DNA from 3 places in the Williamsia sp. R60 genome. Region 2 is predicted to be linked to each of the others. Evidence: predicted binding sites of a transcription regulator. Region 2 holds the regulator's gene; each other region holds the start of a gene.
What was found. The regulator LexA, encoded in region 2, represses DNA repair genes until DNA is damaged. The targets are predictions, from matches to a motif close to CGAACANNTGTTCG.
Positions count from the first base shown of each region.

Region 1: ACVWY6_RS06205 (SAV_6107 family HEPN domain-containing protein) is a predicted target of LexA. The motif match lies at 1,599-1,612, and genes of this name have one in related genera.
Region 3: ACVWY6_RS02650 (DUF222 domain-containing protein) is a predicted target of LexA. The motif match lies at 9,050-9,063, and genes of this name have one in related genera.

Region 1 covers NZ_JBSSGR010000001.1:1,368,956-1,379,144, reverse strand. Annotated here, with positions in the region: gene mraZ (division/cell wall cluster transcriptional repressor MraZ) at 1-16, opposite strand, end outside; gene ACVWY6_RS06210 (DUF3040 domain-containing protein) at 397-810, opposite strand; gene ACVWY6_RS06205 (SAV_6107 family HEPN domain-containing protein) at 983-1,537, opposite strand; gene ACVWY6_RS06200 (GNAT family N-acetyltransferase) at 1,671-2,252, shown strand; gene ACVWY6_RS06195 (phytoene desaturase family protein) at 2,249-3,856, shown strand; gene ACVWY6_RS06190 (carotenoid biosynthesis protein) at 3,853-4,689, shown strand; gene ACVWY6_RS06185 (LppM family (lipo)protein) at 4,744-5,472, shown strand; gene ACVWY6_RS06180 (glycosyltransferase) at 5,493-6,587, shown strand; gene ACVWY6_RS06175 (methylenetetrahydrofolate reductase) at 6,613-7,548, opposite strand; gene ACVWY6_RS06170 (polyprenyl synthetase family protein) at 7,653-8,729, shown strand; gene ACVWY6_RS06165 (alpha-(1->6)-mannopyranosyltransferase A) at 8,730-10,189, shown strand, end outside.
Region 2 covers NZ_JBSSGR010000004.1:271,669-281,857, forward strand. Annotated here, with positions in the region: gene hflX (GTPase HflX) at 1-1,365, shown strand, start outside; gene ACVWY6_RS20210 (acyl-CoA dehydrogenase family protein) at 1,452-2,594, shown strand; gene lexA (transcriptional repressor LexA) at 2,700-3,419, opposite strand; gene ACVWY6_RS20220 (LysM peptidoglycan-binding domain-containing protein) at 3,642-4,166, shown strand; gene nrdR (transcriptional regulator NrdR) at 4,262-4,711, shown strand; gene hrpA (ATP-dependent RNA helicase HrpA) at 4,743-8,591, opposite strand; gene ACVWY6_RS20235 (aminotransferase family protein) at 8,735-9,973, shown strand; gene ACVWY6_RS20240 (alkyl hydroperoxide reductase) at 10,065-10,189, opposite strand, start outside.
Region 3 covers NZ_JBSSGR010000001.1:612,273-622,461, reverse strand. Annotated here, with positions in the region: gene ACVWY6_RS02700 (glycosyltransferase family 4 protein) at 1-520, opposite strand, end outside; gene ACVWY6_RS02695 (FAD-dependent oxidoreductase) at 648-2,363, opposite strand; gene ACVWY6_RS02690 (acyl-[acyl-carrier-protein] thioesterase) at 2,688-3,467, shown strand; gene ACVWY6_RS02685 (DUF3558 domain-containing protein) at 3,482-4,039, opposite strand; gene ACVWY6_RS02680 (DUF3558 domain-containing protein) at 4,036-4,632, opposite strand; gene ACVWY6_RS02675 (RNA-binding S4 domain-containing protein) at 4,702-5,070, opposite strand; gene ACVWY6_RS02670 (hypothetical protein) at 5,081-5,278, opposite strand; gene ACVWY6_RS02665 (DUF4873 domain-containing protein) at 5,327-6,079, opposite strand; gene ACVWY6_RS02660 (AurF N-oxygenase family protein) at 6,076-6,963, opposite strand; gene ACVWY6_RS02655 (MarR family winged helix-turn-helix transcriptional regulator) at 7,106-7,606, shown strand; gene ACVWY6_RS02650 (DUF222 domain-containing protein) at 7,730-8,941, opposite strand; gene ACVWY6_RS02645 (acyl-CoA dehydrogenase family protein) at 9,299-10,189, opposite strand, start outside.

The sequences.
Region 1 (10,189 bases), on a different contig from region 2:
AGGTGCCGAGGAACATAGCGTCAGCCATGTCGACACCTCCAGCCCGAGGTCAGTGGGGAAAGTCCGGTTCTCTCCCACCAACGATCACCACTGTACCCCACAACACTCCACTTTCCACCCCAAAGTCCGCGTTGAACCCGACTGGTCGCCTAAAACTGCAGGTGAAAACCAAATCGACCGTGGGGGGTAAAACCTGCCATGGCGTGTCAGCGCCGGTTGACCAGCGCTAGAGCGCGACACAGGTGCCCCTCCAGTCACAACTGGAGGAGAAACTGGCCATGGTGGGAGAAAGTGGGGAATGGGGTGGAGAGTGGGCGCTCAGCCCTTTGAACAAACAAAAACCGCGTATCGCTGATGCGATACGCGGTTTGAGAGGTCTGTCGAGGGGCTTGCGGCCTACTCCTCTTCGAACCGACGATTGAAACGCTCTTCCATCCGCTCGGAGAACTTCCTCCCCCGTTGCTCACGTCCAGACGAGCCACCACGTGGCGACTGGGGTCCCGCAGCAGCATCGCGAGTCGGAGTTGATCCGGCACGCGATCCCCACAGGGCCAGCAGTCCGGCACCGAACATCACGAGGAAGCCGATCAGACTGATGATTGGGAAGCCGCCGAGTCGAACCTCGACGACAACCCCGCCGATCAGCAAGAACAAGCCCACGAGGAACAACACAGAGGCCTGTAGACGACGCCGAGCAGTGGAACCGCCGAAGCGACGCGACCGTACGTTCGAAGCAAACTTCGGGTCTTCGGCGTACAGAGCGTTTTCGATCTGTTCGAGCATGCGCTGCTCGTGCTCTGAGAGTGGCACCCGCCCCTCCTTCAGCACATGGTTTCGGTAGGGCTCACGGGGAGGCAGATTCCGGTTGCCCGAGTCCACTTTGGTGGGCTCACCTGAAATGATACGAGGTGTTGGGATTCTCGACCACCATTCCCTGGCACGAGTTGGTGAAGAAGGCTCTGAACGGCCGAAATTTGAGACATCAAGCCGCTCCCGCCGGAAAATTTGACGACTTTCCTTGCTCGCGACGCACGATTTCCATCTCGACAACGTGGAGGAACTCGTCGACACGGACACGCAGCTCGTCGATCTGGGCCGAATCGACGGCCCGGATGCCGGCTTCGGCGTCAGCGCGCAGCCGCGACAGACCCGCGAAGTAGGTTGCCCAACCGGTCATCTCCGGGAGGGCATGCGGCAGACGGGACCAGGCGCTGCGCGAGCCGCGACGGCGGGTGGGCCGTTCGGCCACGGCGAGCGCGGCGCCGGCGCCCCGAAGAGCGGCTTGGTAGAGGGCACTGAACTCGTCGGTGGGATCTGTGACGATGTCGGACTCGCGCAGCCGAACCTCGGCGCGCTCCAGGAGATCGCGTGCCGCGATGATCTGCGACGGCTCGAGCCTCGAGGCTTCGGACGTCCGGTTGCGAGCTGCGCCACGTGAACGCTGGGCGGTTGTCGGCGACATCTGCTCTACTCCCTTCTCCCGGAGGTGAACTGTGGAGGGTTCGGTCCGATGGCCCACGCTTCCCTCGTCGACCATCGGACCGTCCTCGCGTCTTGCGGGCAACGATGCGGCGTAGCCTTTGCGGAGGTTGAAGCCTCGAACACCCGTTCGACATATTCAATATACCTACGACGGTGTGAACCCTCAAGCGAAGAAGGCGGAAACTTCAGTGGCCATCCGGCTCGTGGACCTCGCGGCCCAAGATGCTCGGACGTGGCTCCCCGACGCCCTGACGGTGTATGTCACGGCGATGAACTATCCCCCCGGCACCGAGATGCAGCGTTCTCCGCTGTGGGAAGACCACGTGCACCGGCCCGGGTGGAAAGCGGTCGCTGCCGTCGACTCGCCCGAACGTGCCGGAGCCCGCGACAGGCTGGTCGGCATCGCATACGGCTATCGCGGTGCACGAGACCAATGGTGGAACCAGCAGGTACGTTCGGGGCTGGCCCGGGCCGGTTGCAGTCCAGAACGGATCGAAGCGATCACCGGCGACTATTTCGAACTGACCGAATTGCACGTCCATCCGTCTGCCCAAGGGCGGCAGCTGGGAGAAGCCATGTTGTCCCGACTCCTGTCCGACCGGCCGGAACCCCAGGTCCTGCTGTCCACCCCGGAAGTGACCGAGGAGAACAACCGCGCGTGGCGGCTCTACCGACGCCTCGGGTTCGTGGACGTGTTGCGCAGCTTCACCTTTTCGGGAGATCCCAGGCCGTTTGCGGTACTCGGCCGAACCCTCCCCCTCGGCCGATGACCGCCGGCATGATCGACACGGTCGTCATCGGCGCCGGGCACAACGGACTGATCGCGGCGTGCTACCTGGCCGCGGCCGGACAACGGGTTGTGGTGCTCGAACGCGACAGTGTGCCCGGGGGTGCGGTGTCCACGGTGGAGCGATTCCCCGGCTACAAGGTCGACCGCGGGTCGTCGGCACACCTGATGATCCGCCACACGCCGATCATCGACGAGCTGGGTTTGGCCGGCCACGGTCTGCGCTACGTCGACTGTGATCCGTGGGCGTTCTCCCCCGGGACCGCGGACGGGCCGCCGATCGTCTTCCACCAGAGTCTCGACCGGACGTGTGCGTCGATCGAGGCGGCGTGCGGAGCGGCTGACGCCGATGCCTACCGGCGCTTCGTGGCCGTGTGGGGGCCCCGATCGGACGCGATGATGTCGGCGTTCACCTCCTCGCCTTCTCCGATGGCCCTGGGCCGGGCCTTCTGGGGACTGACCGGCCGGATACCGGGCGGGGGTGGAACAGCCGGCATCGGCCTGTCCCAGGAATTCCTGATGTCCGGGAATGCCTTGCTGGACAACTGGTTCGAATCCGAACACCTCAAGGCCGCGCTGGCCTGGTTCGGGGCACAATCCGGGCCTCCGATGAACGAGCCCGGCAGTGCACCGATGGTCGGCTTCTGCGCTGCGATGCACACCATTCCGCCCGGCCGGGCCATCGGTGGCAGCGGGGCACTGAGCGAGTCGCTACTGCGCAAACTCGACTCCGATGGCGGCCAGGTGTTCCTGTCCGCTGCCGCAACGGCTCTGGAGCCCCGCGGCGACGGCTGGCTGGTCCGCAGCGCCGACGGCGGCGAGCACCGCACCAGATCCGTGGTGAGCGCCTGCCACGTACTGACCACGCTGGAGTTGTTGCGGGCCGGCGGTTTCGATCGCACCGCACTGGATCGCTGGCGATCGCAGATCCGGATCGGCAACGGCATCGGGATGGCCGTGCGGCTCGGCGGTACGGACGTACCGACCTACCCGGGCCTGCCTGCGGACACCGATGTGCATGCCGCACTCGGCCTGCTGGTCACCGACCGGGGGCATCTCGCGCGGGCGTACGCAGACGCCTCCGCCGGCGATCTCCCCACGCGCCCGGCCCTCATCGCGATGAGTTACTCCGCGATCGACCCCACACTGGCACCACCGGGACACCACATGACCAGCCTCTGGGCACAGTGGCATCCCTATCGGTTGTCGGGTGGGCGTAGTTGGACCGACCACGCTGACGAGGCCTCCGACGCGATCATCGCCGAATTGGAACGCCACGCACCGGGTTTCACCGACTCCATCGAGCACGTCCATGTCCAGACACCCGCGGATCTCGAGTCCGAGCTCGGCCTGACCGGCGGCAACATCATGCACGTCGAGATGTCGCTCGACCAGATGATGATCTGGCGCCCCCATCCCGAACTGGCCCGTCACCGGGTACCCGGTGCGGCCGGGCTCTTCCTTGCAGGCGCCTCGACCCACCCCGGCGGCGGCGTCTGCGGCGCAAGCGGCAGGATCGCGGCATCTGCCGTACTCGTCGATCGACGGTCGCCCCTCGCGAGGATCACTCGCGGCCGATGGGGATGACCTCCGGCGACGACACCCCGACGCGGGCGTCGACTCCGGGCGCCGCACTGCTGTGGCTGTCCACCGCATTGCTGGGCACATCCATAGCCGCCCAGATCGTCTACCCCCTGGTGGAAGGCGCCGCCCGCGACCGCGCGACCGTGGTGGTGGTGCTGGCCTCCGCGGCAGCCATGATCGCCCATTCGGCCGCCCGGCTGGGGGCACTGCGCACCGTGGGTGTGTTCGCGGCCACCGCCGGTGTCGGCTGGACGGCCGAGATCCTCGGCACCGCAACATCTTTCCCGTTCGGGGCGTACGAGTACGCAACCGGGCGCATCGGCCCGTCCGTTCTCGACGTACCGATTGTCATCGGCCTGGCCTGGACGGCCGGCGGCTACTGCATGTGGTGGATCAGCTCGCTGGTGACCTCGAACCCGGCGTGGCGGATTCCACTCGCGACCGTCGGGATGGTGGGCTGGGACCTCTATCTGGATCCTCAGATGGTCAGTGCCGGCCTGTGGACGTGGGATGACCGCGACAGCGGGCTACCCGGAGTCGACCAGATCCCACTGACCAACTATGCGGGTTGGGCGGGCGTGGCGGCGCTGATGTTCGTACTGCTCGCCGCACTCGATCGCGAACCCGTCGACACCACGCCGCCGGCCCCCATCACCCCTGTCGGTTGGTTCTGCTGGACCTGGCTCGGTTCTGCCCTGGCCTTTCTGGTGTTCCTCGATGATCCGGACCTGCCACCTGCGGTGCCCTACGGATTGATCGTGATGGGAGTGCTCGGTGTGCCTGCCGGATCGGCACTGTGGCGGCGGACGCGAAACCGTTCGCGGGACACGCTGTGAGTGCAAATGGCGCACCGGTGCCCGGATGCACCAGCCTGATGGAAAGATGATCGCGTGCCTGTGATCCAAACCCGCCCCCGTGGTCGCCGTACCGGCGGCCTCACGCTGGTCATGCTGCTGATGGCCCTCGTCGGGGCCCCACTCCTGGCGGCGTGTTCGGACTCCCCCGCCCAGTTCGGTGACCGCATGTGGGGCGCTCTTGTCCTCGCGGAGAAGGATGTCGGCCAGGAGAAGGGTCCCCAGATCGACGTGCCCCAGTCGCTGGAGACCGTGGTCAGCGCGACCGAATTCAAACGCGACGGACTGATCGGCACCCGTGCCACTTTCACCGAGGCGACTCTGGGCCAGTTCACCCAGCTGGGTGAACTCGTCGAAGATGCATATCCCGACGCGGCCGTGGCCATGGACCTGCAGGCTCAGCGTCGCGGCGACGCGGTCACGTTCCGCGGTACCGCCGACCTGCTGGGTCTGGCGCCCGGCCGCGACTATGTCGAGTTCTCGGTTCAGTTCGCCGGTCCGGTCAGCGCCACCAACGGACAACAGGATGGCGACGACGCGGTGTCGTGGAAGCCGGAGATCGGCAAGGCCTCCCCGATGACCGCGGAAGCGCGCTACGACGAACCCGGAACGGCGGCCTTCACCGGCTGGACTGGCCTGATGGCCGGCATCGCTCTGGCGGTGACCGTTCTCGTCGTCGCCCTGGCCTGGGTCAACCGGGACCAGTCCCCCCGTCCAGGTGCCCCGGCAAGGAGACCACGCGACAAACAGGGATCATCCCGCTGATCGGCAACCTCGCGGCTGCGGTGTCCATCGTCAATCTTGTTCTGACAGTGGTGAACACCCGGCGGTTCACCGATCTCGCAGCCGACGCCGACGCGGTGGTCGGGGCGGTGTGGGTGTGCGTCCCGGCACGCGACGAGGCCGAGCGGATCGCCGACCTGGTGGACGACCTGAAAGTCCAGCACGCGATGGCGGACCTGCGCGTGCTGATCTGTGATGACGATTCCACCGACGGCACCGCGGAGGTGGCCGTCGCGGCAGCGGCCGGGGATCCCCGTTTCACGGTGGTCCGCAACCAGCAGCCGCCACCGGCCGGATGGACCGGCAAGAACCATGCCCTGGATCTCCTGACGGCCCAGATCGGCGACGGAACCCTGGTGTTCGTGGATGCCGACGTGCGTCTGGGCCCTGCCGCATTGCACCGCGCGATCGGCACACTGGCCAGATCGGGCGGCGGGCTGCTCACCGTGTGGCCGTCGCAGCAGGCCGGATCGCTGCTCGAATACCTGGTTCAGCCCCTGCTCAGTTGGTCCTGGCTCAGCTCGGTGCCGTTGGCCATCTCCGAGCGTCTGCTACCCCGGTCGATGGCCGTGGCAAACGGGCAGTTCCTGGTGACGTCGCTGGATGACTACCGCCGCGCCGGCGGCCACAGCGCGGTTCGCGCCAACATCACCGAGGATCTCGCGTTGGCCCGCCGTTATCGCTCCGCCGGGATGTCGTCGGCGATCCGCAGCGGTCGTGGGGTCGTCTGGTGCCGGATGTACGACGGTGCGGCAGACACCTGGGGCGGATACCGGCGGTGGCTGAGCACCGAGTTCGGAAGCCCTGCGGGCGCGAGCGTCGTCGCCTTGGTCGCCGGTGCCGTCTATGTACTGCCGGTGGTGGACCTGGTCCGCGGTCGACGACGGTCCCGTGCGTTGCTGTCGCTGACTGCGGCGTCCGCGTCCCGAATGGTCGCCCGACATGCCGAAACCGGAGCGCTCAGCCCGGTCGACATCATCTCGGCCATCGCACATCCGGTGTCCACCGCACTGGCCGTTGCAGCGGTGGGCGACTCACTGCGAGCCCGCCGGCGCGGCACACTCGACTGGAAAGGTCGCGGTCTCACGCCACGCTGATCGACGGGCGGAGCCTGTCGGACTGTCAGGCAGCCATCACGTTCATACCGAGGCGCTCGAGGACCTCGCTGGTGGCCTTGGCGAAGTTGAGACTGCAGAAGTGCAGACACGGCACGCCCTCATCGATCAACCGCTGGGCCATCTCCGTGGCCAGGTCGATCCCGACGGCCCGCACAGCTTCCCGGTTCTCCTCCGAACCGTCGCCCGCCGCCGCGGCGAGCCGCCGGTCGACGGCCTCGGGCAGCACCGATCCCGACAACTCGACCATCCGCCGTACCGACGCCAGTGACGTGATCGGCATGATCCCGGGGATCAGCGGCTTGGCACCCTGTTCGGGGTCCATGGCGGTGACCCGGTCGCGCAAGCGCAGGAAGTCGTCGACGTCGAAGAACATCTGCGTGATCGAATACTGGGCTCCGGCGCGAAGCTTCGACACCAGATACTTGGTGTCGTGGTCGAGGTCCGGCGCCCGGTGATGGCCTTCCGGGAACGACGCGACACCGACGTTGAAGTCTCCGAGTTCCTGCACGAGCCGCACCAGTTGCTCGGCGTACTCGACGCCCTCGGGGTGCTTGACCCACTCGCCGAGCGGATCGCCCGGGGGGTCACCGCGCAACGCGAGGATGTTGGTGATGCCCTTGTCCGCGTACCCACCGATCATCGCGCGCAGTTCGGCGACGCTGTGCCCGACCGCGGTCAGGTGCGCCACCGGCAGCAATGTGGTCTCCCGGGCGAGTTGACCGGTGATACGCAACGTGCGGTCGCGGGTGGACCCGCCCGCCCCGTAGGTCATGGACACAAAAGCGGGGCCCATTCGTTCGAAGATCCGAACCGTACGCCACAGACGCGCCTCGGCCTGCTCATCGCGGGGCGGGTAGAACTCGACCGAAAACGGCACCGGCCCCGGATGTGGCTCGGCCAGCCGCTGCACGATCGACGGGTGGGATTGCTGCGAACTCACCTGACAAGCATACGGTCGGCGCCGTGGTCGAGACCATGTGGTGCCACAGACGTGGTCATACCGCGACAACACGACATGGATCGCGCCACCGCTAAGGTGAAGCCGTGGCAATCGAGTTCCTGCGCGACGTCCCGATGGCGACCACCGAGTTGTTACGGCAGGTCTTCGAAGATCGCAGGCCCACGGTCACTGCCATCTCCCCGGGTTTCGCCGAAGCAGTGGATGCGATGGAGGCTTTTGTACTGCGCGGCGGCAAACGGGTCCGGCCCACCTTTGCCTGGGCCGGTTACCGCGCTGCCGGCCCGGCCCGGACACTTCCCGTCGAGATGCTGACCGTGTGCGCGGCCCTCGAGCTCGTACAGGCCTGCGCCCTGATCCACGACGACATCATCGATCGTTCCGACACCCGCCGGGGTCACCCCACCATCCACCGCCAGTTCGAAGAAGGACATCGGGCTGCCGGCTGGCTAGGCGCCGCGGACCACTACGGCGAAGGCGCGGCCATCCTGCTCGGCGATCTCGCACTCGCCTGGGCGGACGATCTGCTCGCGGGCGCCGGATTCGCCCCCGACGTGTTCGGCCAGGTCACACCGGTGTGGTCCGGGATGCGGACAGAGGTACTGGCCGGGCAGTTGCTGGACATCCGGACCGAGGCGTCGGGGGACGAATCCCCTGCCGCTGCTCATCGGGTGATGCGGTTCAAGACAGCGGCGTACACCGTGGAACGGCCGTTGCAGCTCGGTGCCGTGATCGGTGGCGGCGATGACGCCCTGGTAAATGCTCTGCGCTCGTTCGGCACCGACATCGGCGTGGCGTTCCAGCTTCGCGACGACCTGCTCGGGGTGTTCGGCGATCCGTCGGTGACCGGTAAGCCGGCAGGCGACGACCTCCTGGCAGGCAAACGCACCGCACTGCTGGCCGCCGCACTCGATTTCGCCGACACCAACGATCCGGTTGCAGCACAGAAGCTTCGGGACGGGATCGGGCACGACCTCGGTCCAGCGGACTTGGCGGAGATCACCGGGATCATCGAGAACAGTGGTGCAGTGCAGGCTGTGGAGCAGCAGATCGACGGTCTCGTCGACTCGGCTCTGACGACCTTGGCCGCCAGCAACGCGACCCCGGCCGCCAAATCCGAATTGACGGACCTGGCAACGGCCATGACCCGGCGGCAGACCTGAATGGCTCGCTCTGACACCGCGCGTCCGCGCACGCCGGTGGGCGACAACATTCGTCGGCTGCGTGAGTTCGGTGCGACGGCGATCGGCGGATCCGTCCTGCTCGGTTTCGCCGGATCATTGCTCGTCACCATCGGGAGCTTCGGAGTCGGCGACATCCCGCGGAATCAGACGTCACTGCAGGATCTGGGATTGTCGTGGCTGTCGTTCGGACACGGGAAAACCCTGGCGGGGATGTCGTTCTGGCTTGGTGTGGCGGTGATGGTGGTCGCCTGGGTGCGCGTGGGTCGCACCCTCCGCGCCGCCACCCCGACCGACGGCGCCGCCCGCACTGTCGGCTGGGCAGCCATCGCGTGGTCGGCGCCCCTGATGGTCGCCGTGCCGCTCTACAGCCGAGATGTGTACGCGTATCTCGCCCAGGGGGCGTTGTTACGCGACGGGTTCAACCCATATGCCGATGGGCCTGCCGTACAGCCCGGGGCCCTGCTCGACTCGATGGCCCAGGTATGGGCGACCACCACAGCTCCCTATGGTCCCGCGTTCATGTCGCTCACGGGCACGGTCACCCGGGTGACCGGCGACGAACCCGTCGTGGGTGTGCTGGTCATGCGGCTGGCCCTGGTGCCCGGGCTGTTCTTGACGTTGTGGGCGCTTCCGAAGCTGGCGAGGCATTTCGGCACCGACCCCGCTCTGGCGCTGTGGCTCGCCGTCCTCAATCCTCTTGTGCTGGTGCACCTGGTGGGAGGACCGCACGTCGAGCTGCTGATGATGGGCGTCCTGATCGCCGGGGTCACGCTCGTGGTGACACGCAGACACGTTGTCGGAGTCGGCGTTCTCGCACTCGCCATGTCGATCAAGATCACCGCCGGCGTCGCCATCCCCTTCGTGTTGTGGATCTGGTTGTCCCACATCCGCGATGAGCGTGACGTCCGTGCCAAGGACGTGGCTCGCGTTCTCGCCTGGATCATCGGGGTGTCCGTGGCCGTCTTCGGACTGCTGACGTTGGTCGTCGGCCATGGATTCGGCTGGCTGCTGGGACTGACGTGGGCGGCAAAGATCATCAATTGGCTGACAATTCCCACCGCGGTGGCGCACCTCATCACCTTTGCCGCATCACCTTTCACCGCCTTGCCACTGTTGCCGGTGCTCGAGGTGACGCGCGCGGTGGGGTCGGTTGTCCTGGCGCTCACCCTGGTGGGTCTCTGGTTGTGGTTCCGACGAGGTGAGCGCGCCGCGGTCACCGGGATGGCGTGGGCCATGCTCGCCGTCCTGTTACTCGAACCGTCCACGCTGCCCTGGTATTACACCTGGGCGCTTGTGCTGGCTGCCGCCTTCACCATCGAGCGATGGGCAGTCGTGGCCATCGTGTTCTATTCGGTGTTCCTCCTCCAGGTGTTTGGGCCGGACGACGAGATCTTCATGTACAAGCTGACCGATGTGGTTGTCGCCGTTGCCCTCTCGGC
Region 2 (10,189 bases):
CGCAGTTCGCTGCAGCGCGTCGCCGGATTGTCCACAGAGCTCACCGACGTCACCGAGGTCGAGTACCGCCAGCTACGACTCGAACGGGTTGTCCTGGTCGGGGTCTGGACGCAGGGCAGCACCACTGCGCAGGCCAATTCGAGTCTCGCCGAACTCAAGGCCCTCGCCGAGACGGCTGGGTCGGAAGTTCTCGAAGGTCTCATCCAGCGTCGTGAAAAGCCCGACCCGGCAACCTATATCGGGTCCGGCAAAGCTCACGAGCTGCGTGAGATCGTCTTGGCCACCGGCGCCGACACCGTCATCTGCGATGGCGAGCTGACCCCTGCTCAGCTGACCGCTCTGGAAAAAGTGGTCAAGGTCAAGGTTGTCGATCGAACTGCGCTGATCCTCGACATCTTCGCCCAGCACGCGACGTCGCGAGAAGGCAAGGCGCAGGTCGCGCTGGCACAGATGGAGTACATGCTCCCGCGGCTTCGTGGCTGGGGTGAATCCATGTCCCGGCAGGCGGGTGGCCGTGCCGGCAGCAATGGCGGCGTCGGACTGCGCGGACCCGGTGAGACGAAGATCGAGACCGACCGCCGACGGATCCGCGAACGCACAGCGAAACTGCGGCGCGAGATCCGCGAGATGAAGACGTCACGAACCACCAAGCGCGCCAAGCGAAAGCAGGCTGCCGCGTCAGCGGTGACCATCGTCGGGTACACGAACGCCGGCAAATCGAGTTTGATCAACGCGTTGACCGGATCGGGCGTGCTGGTCCAGAACGCCTTGTTCGCAACCCTCGATCCGACAACCCGTCAGATGTCCCTCGAGGATGGCCGTGAACTGGTCATCACCGACACCGTCGGATTTGTCCGGCATCTGCCCACCCAGCTGGTCGAGGCCTTCCGTTCGACCCTCGAGGAAGTCGCCGACGCCGATCTGCTCCTGCACATCGTTGATGGTTCGGACCCGGTTCCGACCGACCAGATCATGGCGGTGCGGAAGGTGATCGAATCCGTGCTCGAGGAGGAGAATGCAACAGCTCCGCCCGAACTGCTCGTGATCAACAAGATTGATGCCGCCGACCCGCTGGTACTGGCGCAGCTCAAAGGGCTGTTCTCGACAGCTGTGTTCATCTCGGCGGCCACCGGCGAGGGCATCGACGTACTCCTCGATCGCATCCGGGAGTCGGTGGCCAGGAACGACGTGCACGTCAGTGTCCGGGTGCCGTATGAGCGTGGCGACCTCGTGTCCCGGATCCATGCCGAGGGTGACGTATTGACCGAACGTCACGAGGCGGACGGGACTGCGATCACCGCCACGGTGCCTGCCGCGCTGTCGCGCCAGCTGGCATCTCTGGCCATTCCCGAGTCAGCCGAATAGCCCTCCGAACTGCAGCTTTGGGCCAGATGTAGAATCCGGTTACAGTTGGATATCCAACCAATGCCACCTGTAATGGAGACCTGACGATGGAACGCACCCTTTTCGAGCCCGAGCACCTTCTCTTCCGCGATTCGTACCGGAGCTTCCTCGAACAGCACGTGGCGCCGAACCACGAACGCTGGGAAGAGCAGAACCTGGTGGACCGGGATGTCTGGGTCGAAGCAGGCAAGAACGGATTCCTCGCGGTGGAGGCGCCCGAGGAGTTCGGCGGCGGGGGAGTCGACGACTTCCGTTACAACACCATCATCGACGAAGAGACCGTCCGCGGCGGCTACAGCGGTATCGGCTTCGCGCTGCACAACGACGTGGTGGCGCCGTACCTGCTCGACCTCTGCAATGACGAGCAGAAGGCACGCTGGCTGCCCGGCTTCGTCTCCGGTGAGCTGATCACCGCGATCGCGATGACCGAGCCCGGCACCGGGTCCGATCTCCAGGGCATCAAGACCAACGCCAAGAAAGACGGCGACAACTGGGTGCTGAACGGTTCCAAGACGTTCATCACCAACGGCATCAACGCGGACCTCGTCATCGTGGTGGCCCGCACCGACCCCGAGGCCGGTGCGAAGGGGTTCAGCCTGCTGGTGGTCGAGCGCGGTATGGAGGGATTCGAACGCGGCCGCAATCTCGACAAGGTCGGGATGAAGGCGCAGGACACCGCCGAGCTGAGCTTCGACAACGTCAAGGTGCCCGCCGAGAACCTCCTGGGCGAGGAGGGCATGGGCTTCATCTACCTGATGCAGAACCTCCCGCGCGAGCGCCTGTCGATCGCTGTTGTGGCGGCCGGTGCCATGGAGTCGGTTCTCGAGACGACAATCCAGTACACGAAGGACCGCAAGGCATTTGGCCGCCCGATCGGTAGCTTCCAGAACTCGCGGTTCCTGCTCGCCGAACTGGCGACGTCCACCGCTACCACCCGTGTGTTCGTCGATCGGTGTATCGAACTGCTGAACGAGAAGAAGCTCACCGTTCCGGACGCGGCGATGGCGAAGTACTACGCCACCGAGAACCAGGTCCACCTCATCGATCGTTGCCTGCAACTGCACGGCGGCTACGGCTACATGCGTGAGTACTCGGTGGCCAAGGCCTTCCTCGATTCACGCGTGCAGACCATCTACGGCGGCACCACCGAGATCATGAAGGAAGTCATCGGCCGAAGCCTCGGGGTCTGAGTACGTTTCATAACTACGCGAAGTGGGGTGCACCGGAAGGTGCACCCCACTCGTGTCTGCGTAGTACCCGCGTTTGTTCGGTTGCCGAGGATGTTGCCGGACGCCTCAGAGGCGCCGCATCACCGTGACGACTTTGCCCAACACAACGGCGTTGTCGCCGGGGATGGGGTCGAACACCGGGTTGTGCGGCATCAGCCACACCGCATCCTTGGTGCGTTTGAACGTCTTGACGGTCGCCTCCCCGTCGATCATGGCCGCAACGATGTCGCCGTTGTCTGCGACATTCTGCTGCCTGACGACCACCCAGTCGCCGTCACAGATGGCGGCATCGATCATTGACTCGCCGACCACCCGCAGGAGGAACAAAGATCCTTCACCGACAAGCTCTTTCGGTAGCGGGAACACGTCTTCGACGGCTTCCTCGGCCAGGATCGGCCCGCCGGCCGCGATGCGGCCGAGGACCGGAACGAACGTCGGTGTCGGCAGGGATTCGTCGGGTACCTGGACCTGGCCGGCCGCCGTGGCCGGATTGAGGTCGGTGTCCTGGATGTTGACCGCCCGGGGACGGTTGTTCTCGCGCTGGAGGAATCCTTTGCGCTCGAGGGTGCGGAGCTGATGAGCGACCGACGACGTGGAGGTGAGGCCGACGGCATCACCGATCTCGCGGATTGACGGGGGATAGCCGCGTTCGCGGACCGACGCCCGGATCACCTCCAGTACGGCTTTCTGGCGCGGGGTCAGCGACCCCTCGGCCAGCGGTTCGGAAGTGACCACCGTCGCGGCCGCCGCGTCCGGCGGCGTCCGGGTGTCTGTCGTATCGGCCATCAGGTCCTCCAGTTCGTACGGTGTCCGGCCAAGGTGTCGTAGCTGTCGAGAGAAGAAAACGCACACGTTGTTCGTTGGATTATGGGGATCACGCTAATGCAATCTGTCACAACTCTCAAACATTTGTTCGATTGGGCGTGGCGTGTGTCGGACCCCCGTGATACAACTCGAACATTCGTTCAATCGAACGAGTGATCGAACTGTTGACCCGAGGATCGAACAATGACTGCAGCCACCACCATCAGCCGCCCGGCCGCTGAGCGGCCCCGTCGCCGGCTCGCCCGAGTCGGTGGGCCCGTCGCCTCCGATCAGTACACCCGCACGGCGCGAGCGCGTGTCGACAGTACTCGCCGGCCGGCCGACCGCAGGCTCGCCGCAGACCGCCGTGTTGTGGTGGGCTGCTCCGAGCCTGGCAGTTACGCACCGTCGGCTGCCGTCGTCGAGCGCGATGTGTATTTCCGCCGACGTGCCTGGGCCGGGGCCGCCGTGGTCGGAATCGGCCTGATGATGCTCGTGTTGTTCCTCATGTTCTTCGGCCGGGTTGTCGAGAGCGGTGCCGCTCCGGCGAACACCGGGACGGCGGTCGTCCACGTGCAGTCAGGAGAATCGTTGGGCGACATCGCCTCTCGAATCGCTCCCGAGATGCCGACCGAAGCGGTGGTGGAGAAGATCATGGACCTCAACGCGATGAGCAATTCAGCGTTGTCGCCCGGGCAATCCCTGGTGACGCCGATCTACGCGCGGTAGCTGCAGTGCTGGGGCAAGCAATCGGCCGGGCGGTATCCTCTACAACAGAGTGTCCGGTCATTCCGACGGGGCCGCTGACGTCCGAGGAACCCTGCATGCACTGCCCGTTTTGCAAGAACGAGGACACGCGGGTCGTCGACTCACGGGTGGCCGACGAGGGCCAGGCGATTCGTCGTCGGCGGGCCTGCTCGCAATGCGGACGGCGGTTCACCACGGTGGAGAGCGCAGTCCTTGCGGTCGTCAAACGCAACGGCGTCACCGAACCCTTCAGTCGCGAGAAGGTGATGAGGGGCGTGAGGCGCGCCTGCCAGGGCCGTGCGGTCGACGATGACCGGCTGCACCTGCTCGCGCAGCAGGTCGAAGAGGCCGTCCGCGCCTCAGGATCGGCCGAAGTTCCCAGCAACGAAGTGGGCCTGGCGATCCTGGGCCCGTTACGGGATCTCGACGAGGTCGCTTACCTTCGCTTTGCGTCGGTGTATCGCTCGTTCGACTCAGTCGAAGACTTCCAGAAAGAGATCGACGATCTGCGAGCGGCCAAACCCTGACCGCCTTTCGTCCGGCAGTGGTGCCGCCGGATCAGCGCAGTTCCCGGATGGCCTTGATCGCCCGTTTCTCCGACACGGGATACGCAGTACGCAGGTGCTGTGCGAACAATCCGACTCTCAGTTCTTCGACGATCCATCCAGCTTGCTCGTTGACTGCGTCCCGGCGACCGGGCGGCACGTGTCGCAGGTGATCAGTCCACGCCGACACCACCCGGTCGATGGCCGCCATCGCCTGGGCATCGCGAGCGGCGCCTGCCGGGAGCTGTTCGAGCCTCGACCTCGCAGCATCGAGGTAGCGGGGGATCTCCGCGAGGTGTTCGTCGCGTGTCGCAGAGACGAATCCGTCGAACAGCAGCTCGTCCAGCTGGTCCCGCACGTCGTCGGCGGCGATCGATCTGCCGGCCGCGGTAATCGCCGTTCGTAGGGGCGCCACGCGGGTCAGGATCGTCGCCACCCTGCGTAGTTTCTCCGTTGCCCTCCCGGTTGCCTGGCGGGCCACATTTTCCCGAAGTGCAGCGAATTCGCTTGGCGTCCAGACATTCGGCGGGTTGGGTACAAGGTCCACCACGGCAGCCCGAACGCAATCGGCCAGAAGAGCAGCGGTGTCCGGGTAGGGGCTCTGGCTGAGGGCGAGTCGCTCCGCGGTGCTCAGAGTCGAAGTCACCGACGGTCGTAGTGGCGGAACGCTGGAGACGATCATCTCGACAACAGCGTCGTACATGTTCGCAGCCTGCTCGGCCTGGGTGGGCACGGCGACCACCGTGAAACCACTGCCCCGGCGGGTCAGGGCGGGATAGCTTGTGATGTCTTGGCCGGCAACAGAACTGCGCAATGTGCGGCTGATGTCTCCGAAGGTGTCCGCGGTCCACGTGGTGGCCACAGGTCGGGATGCGGTGCCGGCCTCACTCTCCAGAGCCGCGCGAGATCTACCGGCCAGTCGATCCTGCAGTTCGCGCAGCGACTTGGAACGTCCGAGAACTTCGCCGTCGGTGGTGACGGCGGTGAAGGTCATCCGCAGGTGGTCGGGGAGTGCGGCCAGTCGTAGATCTGACGCTGCGACGTCAACACCTGTGCGCACACGGATCTCGGCGGCCACCGCCTCGGTGACAGGTTTGCTCCTCGGTGTCACCGACTCCAGTATTCGCGCGGCCAGGTCGGGGGCCGGTCCCACTTGCCGCCGTAGGGATTTCGGCAGGGTGCGGATCAGCTCGGTGATCAGCTCCAAGCGCATGCCGGGGACCAGCCAGTCGAACCCAGAGGGCCGGGCACGCACGAGCAGCGACAACGGGATGAGCACACTCACGCCGTCATCGACGGTGCCGGGCTCGAACCGGTATCTCAAGGCATAACTCGTGTCTCCCTGACGCCAGTGGTCGGGAAAACCGGCCGGGTCGGTGGCGGCAGTGTCGGCCACGAGGTCGGCGGGATCCAGATCCAGCAAGGTGGGGTCAGCTTTGCGTGCGGTCTTCCACCACGTGTCGAAGTGTCTGCCCGACACCACTTCTCCGCCGATGTGTCGGTCGTAGAAGGCGAAGAGCTGGTCGTCGTCGACGATGACGTCGGTGCGCCTCACCCGATGCACCGACTCCTCTGCGTCCTCGAGCAACGCGCGATTGCGGTGGAAGAACGGGTGTTGTGTACGCCAGTCACCCTCCACGAGCGCGTGGCGGATGAACAACTCGCGGGCAACCGCGGGATCGATCGAGCCGTAGTTCACCCGTCGTTTGGTGACCAGCGGGACGCCGTAGAGGGTGACCCGCTCGTAGGCCATGGCCGCTGAGTGTTTCCCGGACCAATGAGGCTCGCTGTATTGACGTTTGACGAGGTGCTCGGCCAGGCGCTCGGCCCATTCCGGTTCTATGCGGGCGGCGGTACGCGCCCAGAGCCGAGAGGTCTCCACGATCTCGGCCGCCATCACGAACCGTGGTGGTTTCGACGAGAGATGAGATCCGGGAAAGATCATGAACTTCGTGCCGCGAGCGCCCAGGAACTCCTTGGCGTCCCCCTCGCGGACGCCGATCTGGCTGAGTAGACCGGACAGGATGGATTGATGAATCGATGCCGCCGATGGCGATTCATGGTCGGGTGCGGTCACCGTCGCAGGAACCGACCACCCGAGGTCCTTGGCGATCCGGACCAGCTGCGCGTGCAGGTCTCGCCATTCGCGGATTCGCAAGCTGTGCAGATACTCTCGACCGCACCGCTTCCGGAACTGGTTCGACGACAACTCCGAGCGGAGTTCATCCAGGTAGGTCCACAGATTCAGCAGGGTCAGGAACTCAGACCCCGGAGCAGCGAAGCGTGCATGCGAGGCATCGGCCGCCTGGCGATGCTCGGCCGGTCGCTCGCGTACGTCCGGAATCGACAGTGCGGCCGCCAACACGAGCATCGGGCCGACCACGCCCTGTTTGTCGGCCTCGACCAGCATGCGCGCCAGCCGCGGATCGACAGGTATGCGAGCGAGCGACCGTCCGATCGGGGTGAGTCGGCGCACGGGGTTGTCGGCCGAGGCAGGTTCGAGCGCCCCGAGTTCGTCCAGTAGTTGCTGGCCGTCTCGGATCGCCCGCTGATCCGGCGGCTGTACAAACGGGAACCGGCCGACGTCGCCGAGCCCCAGAGAGGTCATCGTGAGGATCACCGACGCGAGGTTGGTGCGCAGGATCTCGGGCTCGGTGTACTCGGGCCTGCTCTCGAAGTCCTCTTCGCTGTAGAGCCGGATGCACACACCTGCGGCCACGCGGCCACACCGCCCCGCCCGCTGCCGTGCGCTGGCCTGCGAAATCGGCTCGATCGGCAGCCGCTGCACCTTGGTGCGCGTGGAGTAGCGCGACATCCGGGCGGTGCCGGCGTCGATGACGTAGTGGATTCCCGGCACGGTCAGCGATGTCTCGGCAACGTTGGTGGACAACACGATTCGCCGACCTCGGTGACTGGAGAACACCTTGTGCTGGTCTGCCGCCGACAGTCGGGCGAACAGCGGGACGATCTCGATGCCACGGGATTCAAGGTGCGCAAGCGATTTCGCGGTATCGGTGATCTCGCGTTCGGTGGGCAGGAACACCAGGATGTCGCCTGGGCCGTGAGAACACAGCTCGTCGACGGCGGCCCCGATGGCCTGTAGCTGATCGAGGTCGGCTTCGTCCTCGTCATCGACCACGAGTGGGCGATAGCGGATCTCCACCGGATAGGTGCGGCCGGACACCTCGATGATCGGCACCGGCGCGTCATCGGTCGCGAAGTGGTCGGCGAACCGGCCGGGTTCGATGGTCGCCGAGGTGATGATGATCTTCAGGTCGGGGCGGCGTGGCAGCAGTTGCTTGAGGTAGCCGAGGATGAAGTCGATGTTGAGGCTTCGCTCGTGGGCCTCATCGATGATCAGGGTGTCGTACTCGCGGAGCATCCGGTCCTGGGACAATTCACGCAGCAGTATGCCGTCGGTCATCACCTTGACCAGCGTGTCGTCGCCTGCCTTGTCGGTGAAGCGCACCGAATATCCGATGACGCCGCCGAGGTCGGTCCCGGTTTCCTCGGCGATCCGTTCGGCAACCGACCGCGCAGCGAGTCGGCGAGGCTGAGTGTGACCGATCTTGCCGGCCAGTCCGCGCCCCAGCTCGAGACAGATCTTGGGAAGCTGTGTGGTCTTACCGGAACCGGTTTCACCGGCGACGACAACAACTTGGTGCTCCGAGATCGCCTCGGCGATGGCATTGCGGGCCTCGGACACCGGCAGTTGCGGCGGGTAACTGATCGTGGGGACGAGCGCGCGTCGGCGCTCGATCACAGCCGGATCCGGCCGGTCGGTGCGAGTGGAGCGGCTGGTCGGACGTCGTCGCCGTTTACGCCGGGCGGACTGTTCCGGCTGGTTGGACGAAGTCGACATAACTGATCAAGCCTACCTGAGCGGCGGATCCGGCAATGTCCGGCGGACCCGTGTCCCCGCTCCCGGCGCGCCCGAACACGGATTGACACGAGAGTGGCTGCGGCCCCGGAGGAAACCAGGGGGACACCAGGCATGATGTTCACATGACAGTCTCAACTTCTGCCGGTCTCTGGCACGGATTCGCCGACATGGGCGCAGTGAGCACCACGGGACCCTTTGTGGTCACCAAGGGTGAAGGCGTCCACATCTGGGACGACAAGGGGAACAAGTATCTCGACGCCACAGCAGGCCTGTGGTTCACCAACGTCGGGCACGGACGCACGCAGATCGCCGACGCGGTGGCGAACCAGTTGAGCACATTGGCGCACTACTCCGGATTCGGTGACATCACCTCCGACGTCACGGCGGCGTTGGCCGACCGTCTGTCCGGCCTCGCTCCGGTACCGGGGAGCAAGGTGTTCTTCACCTCGGGCGGCAGCGATTCGATCGACTCGGCCGTCAAACTGGCGCGCCGCTACTGGCATGAGATGGGCAGGCCCGACAAGAAGATCGTGGTCGGCCGCACGAAGGCGTATCACGGTATGCACGTCGGCGGCACCGCGCTGTCCGGGCTGCCCCCGAACCGCGAGAACTACGGCGATCTCATGGCCGATGCGGCCACTGTCGACTGGGATGACGCCAAAGGGCTGTTGGGGTTGATCGAGCGGGTCGGTGCCGAGAACATCGCCGCGTTTTTCTGTGAACCGATCATCGGGGCGGGCGGGATCTACCTCCCGCCGGAGGGTTACCTCGCCGAGGTGCGCCAGATCTGCCGCGACCACGATGTGTTGTTCGTCGCCGACGAGGTGGTCACCGGCTTCGGCCGGATCGGCGGATCATGGTTCGCCTCGAGCCGATTCGACCTGCAACCCGACATGATCGCCACCGCGAAGGGATTGACATCGGGGTACGTGCCGATGGGAGCGGTGTTCATCGCCCCGAACGTCGCCGAACCGTTCTATTCCGGCGGTGTCTGGTGGCGCCACGGTTACACCTACGGAGGTCACGCCGGGGCCGCGGCAGCAGCCATGGCGAACCTCGACATCATCGAGACCGAAGGTCTGCTCGAAGATGCTGCCCGCTTGGAGTCCGATCTGCATGTGGCGCTTGCGCCGCTTGCTGATCTGGACGCGGTCAGCGAGGTCCGCAGCGGGCTAGGCGCGGTGAGCGCCGTCCAGCTCGAGGAGCCTTCGCGGGCACCTGCTGCAGTGGCAGCTCTGCGCGCTCACGGCGTCAGCGGACGGGCGGCAGGCCAAGGCGCACTACAGATCTCACCGGCGTTTGTGATGACAGGCGCGCAGGTGGCCGAGCTCGCCGAGCGGATCTCCGACGCCCTGAGCTAGTCACTCGACAACAGAACCCACCGGTTCCGGTGAGCCGGCCGACAACGGCGGCCGGCTTCGATCGGAACGGGTGGGTTCTGTGTGTCGGGGTCTATCCGACGAGTACGTCGGCCGTGCTCAGTGCGGCTGCCACGCCGGCGACGATGGAAGCCACCTTGAGTGCCTCGAGAATGGCCTCGCGGTCGATGCCGGCCTCGCGCAGGGTGTTTTCGTGAG
Region 3 (10,189 bases), on a different contig from region 2:
ATGCGTGCCAGCGGCGGGCCGTCAGCTTGCGCCACCCCTTGGCGGCTTTCACGGCGAGTTCGCGATCACGGGTGATCGGGTGGTGGATGGTCGCGACCACGGGCAGACCACTGCGTTCGATCTGCAGCAGGCCGTACCCCAGGCACTGGTTGTCGTGCACCACGTCGAAATCGTCGGTGCGGCGGCGCAGGAGACGAGCCGCACGAAGACTGAACGTCAGCGGCTCAGGGAACCCTGCCGTCCACATCGTGAGCACCTCGAGCGCATCGATCCAGCTCTTGATCTCCCACGGCCATGGCGTCCGGAACGGATTCACGTCGTTGTAGAGGTCGAGGCTCGGCACCTTGGTCAGGGTGACGCCGGCAGCGACCGCCTCATCGTCGAGATCGGGGTAGGGCTGCCCGGAGAAGACCTCGACCTGATGGCCCAGCAACGCGAGTTCCCGCGAAAGGTGGCGCACGTAGACGCCCTGTCCTCCGCAGTGTGGCTTACTCCGGTAAGACAGCAGTGCTATGCGCATTGGGACCTTTCATACCGGGCCATTCTTGGCCGTAACGTTAGCTGCCCGGTACCTGCCTCGCTCACCGGCGAAAAAGGGGGCACACCGATGACGTCGGTCCTGAGACCGCGCCGCATGACCGCGACCACTAGGCCCTTGCCGCCGATTCCATCGCCTCGATGGTGACGAACTTGATCCGGCGCCTTCCGGCTTCCTTGCCCGCGGTCCGTTCGGCGAGGTCGATCTTCTTCCACCCCGACCCGTCCACCCGGCCGGCGCCACGTTCGGCGATGAGATCCGGGATCTGCTCGCGCGACTTGGCCGGTTCGGAGAGTCTGCCCTCGGTGAAGTCGGCGATCACGGCCAACGCCGTCTCCTGACCGCAGATCCGGTTCATGCCGATGCCACCGGTGGCGCCTCGCTTGATCCAGCCCGCGACGTACACACCTTCCACGGGACTGCCGCCACGGGCGTCGAGCACGCGGCCCGACTCGTTGGGGACAACACCCTGGGCTCCGTCGAACGGCAGGCCGTCCAGCGGCAGACCGGTGTAGCCGATGGCGCGCAACACCATGCCGGCCTTCAGGTCGAACTCTTCACCGGTCGGCGTGATCGCGACACGTCCCGATGCAGGCCTGGGCGATTGGCCGGCGTGATCGGCACTTTCGTCGGGCGAATTCACGAACTCATTGCGCACGCAGCGGACGGTTTCGACGCCGTCCGACCCTTCGATGGCCACCGGTGAGACGAGGTATCGGAACACCACGCGCTTGTTGCCGTCGGTCGGGGTGCGCTGTGCGAACTCCTCGGCAATGCGCACCTTTGTTGCGATGGTCGAGTCGAGGGTGCCGGCGTCGCGGGCTTCCTGGCTCGCGGCATCCAGCACGAGCTCATCGGGGTCGATGATGACGTCGACCCCGGGCATGTCCCCCATCGCGAGGAACTCGGAGTTCGTGTACGCGCCCTGTGCGATACCGCGCCTGCCCAGCAGCACGACCTCTCGGACGTTGCTGGAGCGCAACTTCTCCAGCGCGTGATCTGCGATGTCGGTCTTGGCCAGCCGGTCGGGGTCGTCGAGGAGGATCCGGGCGACGTCGAGCGCCACGTTGCCGTTGCCGACGATCACCGCGCGCTCGGCCGACAGGTCGAAGTCGCGGTCCGCGTGATCGGGGTGACCGTTGTACCAGGCCACGAAGTCGGTGGCGGCGATGGAGCCGGGCAGGTCTTCACCGTCGATACCGAGGTGCTTGTCCGTGGAGGCGCCATGGGCGTAGATGACCGCACCGTAGTGGTCCAGCAGCTCATCGTGATCGAGGTGCTTGCCCACCTCCACGTTGAGGTAGTACTCAAACGTGCGCTTGGCGGCAGTGGCCGCGAACGTCTTCTCCACGCCCTTGGTGGACGGATGGTCCGGCGCCACACCCGCACGTACGAGCCCGTACGGCGTCGGCAGACGATCGAACATGTCCACCTTGATGGCGGAGTGCTTCACGAGTTCTTCGGCGGCGTAGAACGCGGCGGGCCCAGCACCCACGATCGCGACGTGGAGTTCCTTGCCTGCCGGCAGTGGGGGCTTCTTGCGGGGTGCGACCAGACCACCCGACACGTCGTGGTCGGTGTAGTAGTCGGCATTGATCTGCAGGTAACGCTCTTGGCCCTCGTCGAGCGAGTCGTCGGGGAAGATCGCCTCCACCGGGCACTCGTCGATGCAGGCCCCGCAATCGATGCAGGTGTCGGGATCGATGTACAACATTTCCGCGCTGGCGAACTCGGGTTCATCCGGTGTCGGATGAATACAGTTCACCGGGCAGACACTGATGCAACTGGCATCGTTGCAGCAAGGCTGCGTGATCACGTGCGCCATACGCCTTCAACCTCAGTACTCTCGGCGTTCCCCGAAAATGGAACGTGTTCCAATTTTTACTTGAATTTACCTCAGCCGCCAATACCCGCCGAAGGCAAGCGTAGTTCTCTGCTCACAGGCGGCAACAATTCAGACCGCCGACTGAGACACTTTAGGACGTCAGTCCCATTGGCGGTAGTGCCAACCCCGCTTCAGATGAAGCAACCTATGCTGCCCATTTGGGATCGAGTCCTGCCCGAGGCTCATCCCGCAGCGGACATCGTCCCAACCGAAGGGAACCCGGTGAGCCCAGACAAATCGACCATCGATCCGACCGACGTCGCGATGAATCCGGCAGATCTACCGGAACTCAAGGAAGGCGCGAGCTACTTCGAGTCGAACTACCGGGTGCGAACCGGTGATGTCGACCAGGAGATGCGTCTGCGCCTCGACGGCCTGAGCCGCTACCTGCAGGACATCGCGAACGACAACATCGAGGCCACGGCCTTTCACACCAGCGACCCCTACTGGATCGTGCGGCGCACCGTCATCGACGTGATCCGCCCGGTGTCGTGGCCGGGCAACGTGACCCTGCAGCGGTGGTGCGGCGCCCTGTCGACCCGGTGGACGAACATGCGCGTGCGGGTGACATCGGTCCACGAGACCAACCGCTTCAACCCCGAGCCCCGCGAGGACGGCCTGATCGAGACCGAGGCGTTCTGGATCAACGTCAACGACCAGGGCATGCCGACACGGCTGACCGACGAGGCCTTCGAGATGCTCAGTCAGTCCACCGACGAGCACCGCCTGCGGTGGAAGTCGATGAACACTGCGCCGGTGCCCGAAGCATCGGACAGCGACCGCGTACATGTCTTGCGCGCCACCGACTTCGACCCGTTCAAGCACCTGAACAACGCCGCCTATTGGGCTGCGGTCGAAGACGAGCTCCTCGACCACCCTGATCTGGTGGACGCCCCGCACCGGGCCGTCATCGAATATCTACGGGCGATCACCCCGGCGGCCACGGTCACCATCCGGCGAGAGCGTGTCGGCGATCAGCTGCGCATGTGGCTGATCGTCGAGGATCAGGTGGCCGCGACGGTCACCGTCACCAAACGACCCTGACGTGCGTTCAGGGCCTACTGTCCGCCACCGAGAAGTAGTTCCATGAGCTTGGTCGGCGCGGCGCAGGGGTCGCCGCTCGGCGTGGAACTGCGGGGCTCGACCCACCATGTGTAGACGCCGCGATCGGGTGAACGGGCGGTGACGCCACACGCAGCCGGACGGGCCGGATTGCGCTGCGTGAATGCCGTGACGCTGGCGACCTTGATGTTCTCGGTGGTGTAACCGAGCTCTTTTGCGGTCGATTTCTCGACTTCGATGTCGCCCCACTCGAACCAGTTGAAGGTGACGTCGGTGATGACCGGACCGGCCACCACCCAACGGCAGATCGCGCCGAAGAATCCGGGTTCGGCGATGGACCCGCCGACGGCCTTGCCGATGGCCTCCGGCGTCAGCATCTCGCACTCGTACATCAGGCCGTCGAACCGGTCGGTGTCGACGTTGCCGTCGGACGTACCGTCGCCGCCACCGATCGAGGTGGCGTCGCCGTCGACCGCGCGGGTGCACCCGGCCGACAACGCGACCACTGCGAGCAGCGCCAGGATCAAGGGGACAACCCTGCGCCGGCGGGTCATGACGCGTTCTCGATCGACTGGGCGGACAGCGTCTTCGCGGCGGCGCAGATGTCGTCGTCGGACGGGTTGCTCTGACCGTCCGCGGGCAGGCCGTAGGAGATCGACCATTCGAAGAAGTCGGCCCCGAAAGCGATGCCGATCTCGCAGATACCGCTACTCGATCCCATGAAGCCACTGTGACCGTCGATGGTGATGTCCTCGACCGAATCGCGGGACAACTGGATGGTGGCGCGTTCGCGCCCGATGGGGCTGCCGCGGTACCAGTTGAAGGAGAACTGGGGTCCGAGCTGGTCTTGCGAGGTGACCCACTCGCACACCGACGGGTTGTTCACCGTGTTGGTGAGGCCGGCGACCTTGGTCACCCGCGCGACGTCCTCGGTGGTGACTCCCCCGCATTCACCGAAGAACGGCCCCTCGCCGGCCTTGCCGGGTGCGCTCTCGGTCTCCGTGGTGGGGCTGTCGTCGTTCGAACCGCCGTCGGAGCAACCGGTCAGCACGAGCATCGCGGCCGCGAGCAGGACCACCACGTAGCGCAGCGGAGCTCGTCCTCGTCTCAGACCGGTTCCGGTCGGCTTGCCACCCCTGGAGTCCACAGCTTGCAGTGTAGAGATGCCGCTGCCGATGTCGGCGTGTGTCTGCATGCCCCTTGTACCCATGCGACGTCAACGTCCGCGCAGTCGGTCGGTCTCTCGCCGTTCCCGCTTGGTCGGTCTGCCGGCTCCGCGGTCACGTAACGGCAGCGCCGACAACAGTTCCTTGGGCGGTGGCGGGGGGCTGCGGTCGATCAGACACTCGGCGGCCACCGATGGACCGACACGTTTGGACACCACCCTGGTGACCTCGACGATGCGCTCACGTCCCGATGCCCGAACCCGGACCTCGTCCCCGACGGCGACGTGCTGTGCGGGTTTGGCAGTGGTTCCGTTCACCCGGACGTGGCCCGCCCGACATGCGGACGCTGCTGCCGATCGTGTCTTGGTCAGCCGGACCGACCAGATCCAGCTGTCGACGCGAGTACTGGGCTCAGCCATGACCCCGGCCCTACTTGCGCAGCAGCGTCCAGGCCGCGCCGCCTCCCACGACAAGCCCCACGATGAGTGCGAGCCAGAAGTTCGTCAGCAACCACAGGACGCCGAACACCACGATCGCCGGACTGAGTGCGAACACCACCAGTCCGGGATGGGCGGCGACCGTCTGCCTCACGGCGTTGCGTCTGGCTGGGTCGATCTCTCTGCCCATGGTTCCTCCTCGACCTCACACCCCGGCTTGACGCCCGTGCGTCCGAGTCTACGAGCCCACGCGGTGTTGCTCCGGCGAAGAGCCCAGGACCTCGACGTCGTCGAGTGCGTAGGGAGGCTGCCCGACACCGACGATGCGCACAGAGCCCCATGGCGTGATCTCGGTGAGACGGGCCGGGACCCCGTCGCGTGTGTCGACGGCGACGAGGACGTCGCGGGCGCGGGCGTCCTTGAGCTCTCGGACTGATTCGCCGAATGCGATTCCGGCCCAGTGGTAATGGCCGTCGAGGGGGTCGAAATAGCCGCCCACCCGGATCCGACAGGCGACGGACTCGAGGTCGTGCTCGATGACGGCAGCGCCGTCGTAGATGTCCTCGTCGTCGTGCGACGACCGGTAGTCGTAGTCCGCGGGGTCGAAGCGCTTCAGCTTTCGGATCAGCTTGCGTCCGCCGCCGTGGTTGGCCGCGGCGTATCCGGCCCACGACCGGGCGATGGGTGCCCGAACTCGCATCTCGACGGCGCCCGCAACGAACATCTCCTCGATCGCCGAGACAATGTAACCGGCCACCAGCCGGGCGGGTGCGGTTGCGTCGCCCGTGTAGAACACGTTGGGCCGCCGAGGATCTGCCACCCCCAGGAAGGTGCCTGCTGGGGCCGGCGTCGACGTCACCACCACGTCGGCAGGGTGATCACCGCCGGAGTCCGCGGCCACCTCGATCTCCAACGGCGACGCCCGCAGCAGATCACGGACGGCGACGAGTATGGGTCCGGCGCCCTCGAACCCCACCGTCAGCGCACTCATTCGAGAAATCCGGCCCGGCGCCACAGCCTGCGCGAGAACCTCGTCATGAGCCCGTTCTCCTCGAGGAACGCGGCCAGGCTCGAGAACCCGACGATCTGCATCTGCTGGAAGTTCGGATTGCTTCGGGCCGCGGCCGTCGCCTCCTGCCGGTCGAGGCCGGCTCGCGCGTACATCGCCGAGTTGGTGAACAGATATTTGAAACGCAGTGCGGCGAGACCATGCAGGTTGGCCGCCACGAATGTCTCCCAGCGGCTTCGCACGGCGCGACGACGGACCACCGCGTCACGGGCGAATCCGATGTGGCGGGATTCCTCGGTGACATGGATCCGCATCAGGCGCGACACCAGTGGCTGCAACTCGGGATCGTCGAGCATCTCGCGCTGCAAGGCGTCGAAGATCTCCTCTCCCACCAACGCCGCGACCCACAACAGCGACCCCCGCATCGCGAAGGGCAGCATCGACATGATCAACCGCTCCCACCACAGCAATCCGTAGGGCCGCGCGCCGCTTCGTTCGATGGCGCGTCCGAACATCACCATGTGCCGGCATTCATCACCCATCTCGGTCAGCGCGTAGTGGGTTTGCGCCGATGCGGGATCTTCGGACAGGAGCCGTTGCAGCAGAGCCCGATTCAGAAGATTTTCGAACCAGATCCCGACCGAGAGGATGTTGGCCATCTCCTGCCGCGAGACCTCGATCCGCTGCTCCTCGGTGAGCCCGTTCCACAGTTCGGTGCCGTAGAGACTGCACACCCGCGGTGGGAGGAAGTACTTGGCCGGGTCGAGTGGGGCATCCCAATCCAGGTCGACGACCGGCGAATACGAGCGTTTGACCGAACCCGCCAGCAATCTGTTCGCGATGGCTTCTCGTGCTGGTGCTGACATCGAGCCTCCTAGCTCTCAGGTGTTTCCGACGCTAGGCCCCTGTCTCGAATGTGTCAATGATCACTGTGCCATGCATGGGCGGTAACGGCGCCACGGATACGGAGACGCGAAAACGCCCGCTCGACTGCTGTTGAATGGGGGCATGTCCAGCGACGTCAGACCCGACCCGATCGCCGAGGCCCGAAAGAACTGGGAGAACGCCGGCTGGGGTGATGTGGCCGGCGGTATGCAGGCGGTGACCTCGGTGATGCGGGTGCACCAGATCTTGCTGGCAAGGGTGGAATCGGTACTCAAGCCCTGGGAATTGAGCTTCTCGCGGTTCGAGCTCCTCCGGCTACTGGCCTTCAGCCGTCGCGGCGCACTGCCCATCACCAAGGCGAGCGACCGGCTTCAGGTACACGTCACCTCGGTGACCCATGCGATCCGTCGCCTCGAGGAATCCGGACTCGTCAGGCGGGTGCCGCACCCCACCGACGGCCGCACCACTCTGGTCGAGATCACCGAATCAGGCCGCACGACAGTCGAAGAGGCGACCCTCGCCCTCAACCGAGAGGTCTTCGGCGACGTGGGGATGACCGAGGCGCAATCGGCGGCATTGGTCAAATCGATCAATGCCGTCCGAAAGCACTCGGGAGACATCTGAGCACCACTACTGCCGCACCGTCCGCACGTGCAGTTCGCCGGACGGCCCTCACACTATGAAGTTGTCAACTGTGCGTGCGCGGTCCTGAGAACGGCTCGGGTGCGCTGGGGGTAGCGGCCCGGGTCAGGCTGCCAGGGTGAGTGTTCGACGGTTGTAGGCCGGTAGTGGTCTGCGCATCGGGTCGATGTCGGCGGGTGGGATCAGCCACGGGTGCCCGTCGGTTCCCATGGTGATGTCCCAGTCGGTGTGGTGGACCGCCCGGTGGCAGGTGCGGCACAGCAGACACCCGTTCTCCAGGGTCGTCGCCCCGCCGTCGGCCCAGTGTTCGATGTGATGACAGTCCGACCAGCTTGCTGGCGCACCACATTTCACACAGCACGCATCGCGAATGATGATTGCTTTGCGCACTAGGCCGGTGAACAACCGTTTCGGTGGACTCAAATCGACCGGTACCTCTTGGCCGTCCAGGGTGACCGTGGTAATCGTGGAATCACAGGCGAGCAGGGTGGCGGTGGCTTCGGCGACCGGTCCCATCCACCGCAGTGACGCCTGATCAGGATGATCAGCCGGAACTGTGATCGCCACCTCGGTCTTGGGTGCTGACACGATCATTTGCCCACCTCCCCCGCAATCCAACAACCGATGTAGGGCGTCAGCGCGGCGTTGAGGTGGTGTCCGGGCATCGTCGGAGCCATCGGGCTCTGGACGTGCCTTGGACCAGAAGTCCAAGGCGGAGAACATTTTCTCCCCGATCTGCCCATCAAGATTGAACCGCCCGATCAGACGGCCCTCGCTGACGACGTAGTCCGAGACGTTCAACGATGGATCCTCAGCCGGCGGAAGTCCGCCAGAATCCTTGGCCACACCGTTGCCCCGACGCCGAGCCACTTTCTCGATCTCGGCAGGAGACGCCCCGGAAATGGCATGACTCAACAGGGTTCGCTCGAACTCTGACCACTGCTCAACCGACACGGGCACTTCGGACCGGCTTCCGATATGCCCCACACCTTTGACCACCGCATCCACATGTTCGGTCGACAAGAACCCGTCCCGGAAGTAGCCGGCAGTGCGATCCAGGCCGGCCAGCCCTGCACCTATTCGTAGCCACCGCGAAGCCGCAGCTGGTGCGGCGCCGTTGGCCTGCAACAATTTCGACGTCGTGGACCCCGACTGTTTAGCCAGACCCAGGCGGTCGATGGTTACCGCTGCTACCACCAACTGCGACTCTGCAGCATTGCGCAGCATGATCAGATCCCTGACGACGGCGATAAGAGCCGGCGGATCATCTGGTATCACCGCACTGATCACTCCGTCGACCATGTCAACAAGTCGCATACCGAATCCCCTCGGAGACAACACAAACCAGAACAGTTGACCGGGAATACGCGTGAAATCACCTAGTCGGAACCCCCCGACCGATCAACTGACTCCAGATTACCTCTTCGAACACATGTTCGCAAGGTCAAAAGAGAATGAATTCTGTTGAGAGAGAACATCTCTGGTTCCAAACCGCTGCGCAAGAGGTCCCTGGCGGAATGATATCAGGGGCTACCGACACCGCCGGAAAGCGAAGAAAAGGCACACGCGCCACGCGACGTGATCGGACTACTTCACGGCGGCCCCCCGACCAGACCCACATGCGTTCGACCAGCGTCCTGCGCCAGAGAGCCGTTGGATCTCCGGCGCCGGACACTAGATCATCGAGCGCATCATGCCCTGGGGCTCACCGCCGAGCTGAGTGAGCGCCGACGCATGGAAGATCGAACCCGGCACGTGGATGGCATGGGCGAGTCCGGCGTGCGCGTCACGAAAGAACCTCTGCATGGGGAACTTCCGGTGCAGAGCGCCGCCGCCCGACCGCGCGAAGATCTCGTCGACCGCCCGCACCGCCCGCCAGGCAGCAGCGGTTTGGGTGCGCCGCCCGATGGCCCGCTCGTCGAACGAGATCTCTTTGCCCGCCTCGGTTTTGTCGTAGAAGCGATCCACCGTCTCGAGCAGAGCCGCCCGCGACGCCGCGATCTCGGCGGCCGACTCGCCGATGGCATAGAGGACGTACGGATCCTCTTTGATCTTCTGGCCGGTGATGGCCACCCGATCCCGTTGCGCCGCAATATGACACGCCAGCGCACCCTCGGCGATACCGATCACCGCCGACGTGATGCCAAGGGGGAACATACAACTGAAGGGCATCAGGTAGGTCGACTCGGTGCGACCGGCCGCCCGCGGCGCACTACCGTCCATCACGTCTGCCGAGTCGAGGGTCCGGTAGGTGGGGATGAAGGCGCCGTCGACCACCACGTCCTTAGAGCCGGTGCCACGCAGGCCCACCACATCCCACGAGTCGTCGATGATGATGTAGTCGGCGCGCGGCAGGAAGACATGCAGAATGGTCGGCGGCATCACCGGCTTGCCGTCTGCGTCGCCCACGATCGCACCGAGGACGATCCAATCGCAGTGGTCGGTGCCGGAGGAGAACGACCAACGGCCTTTGAGTACATACCCGCCGTCGACCGGCTTGGCCACACCCATCGGCGCATAGGGCGAGGCCACCCAGGTGTCGGGGTCGTCGCCCCAGATCTCTTC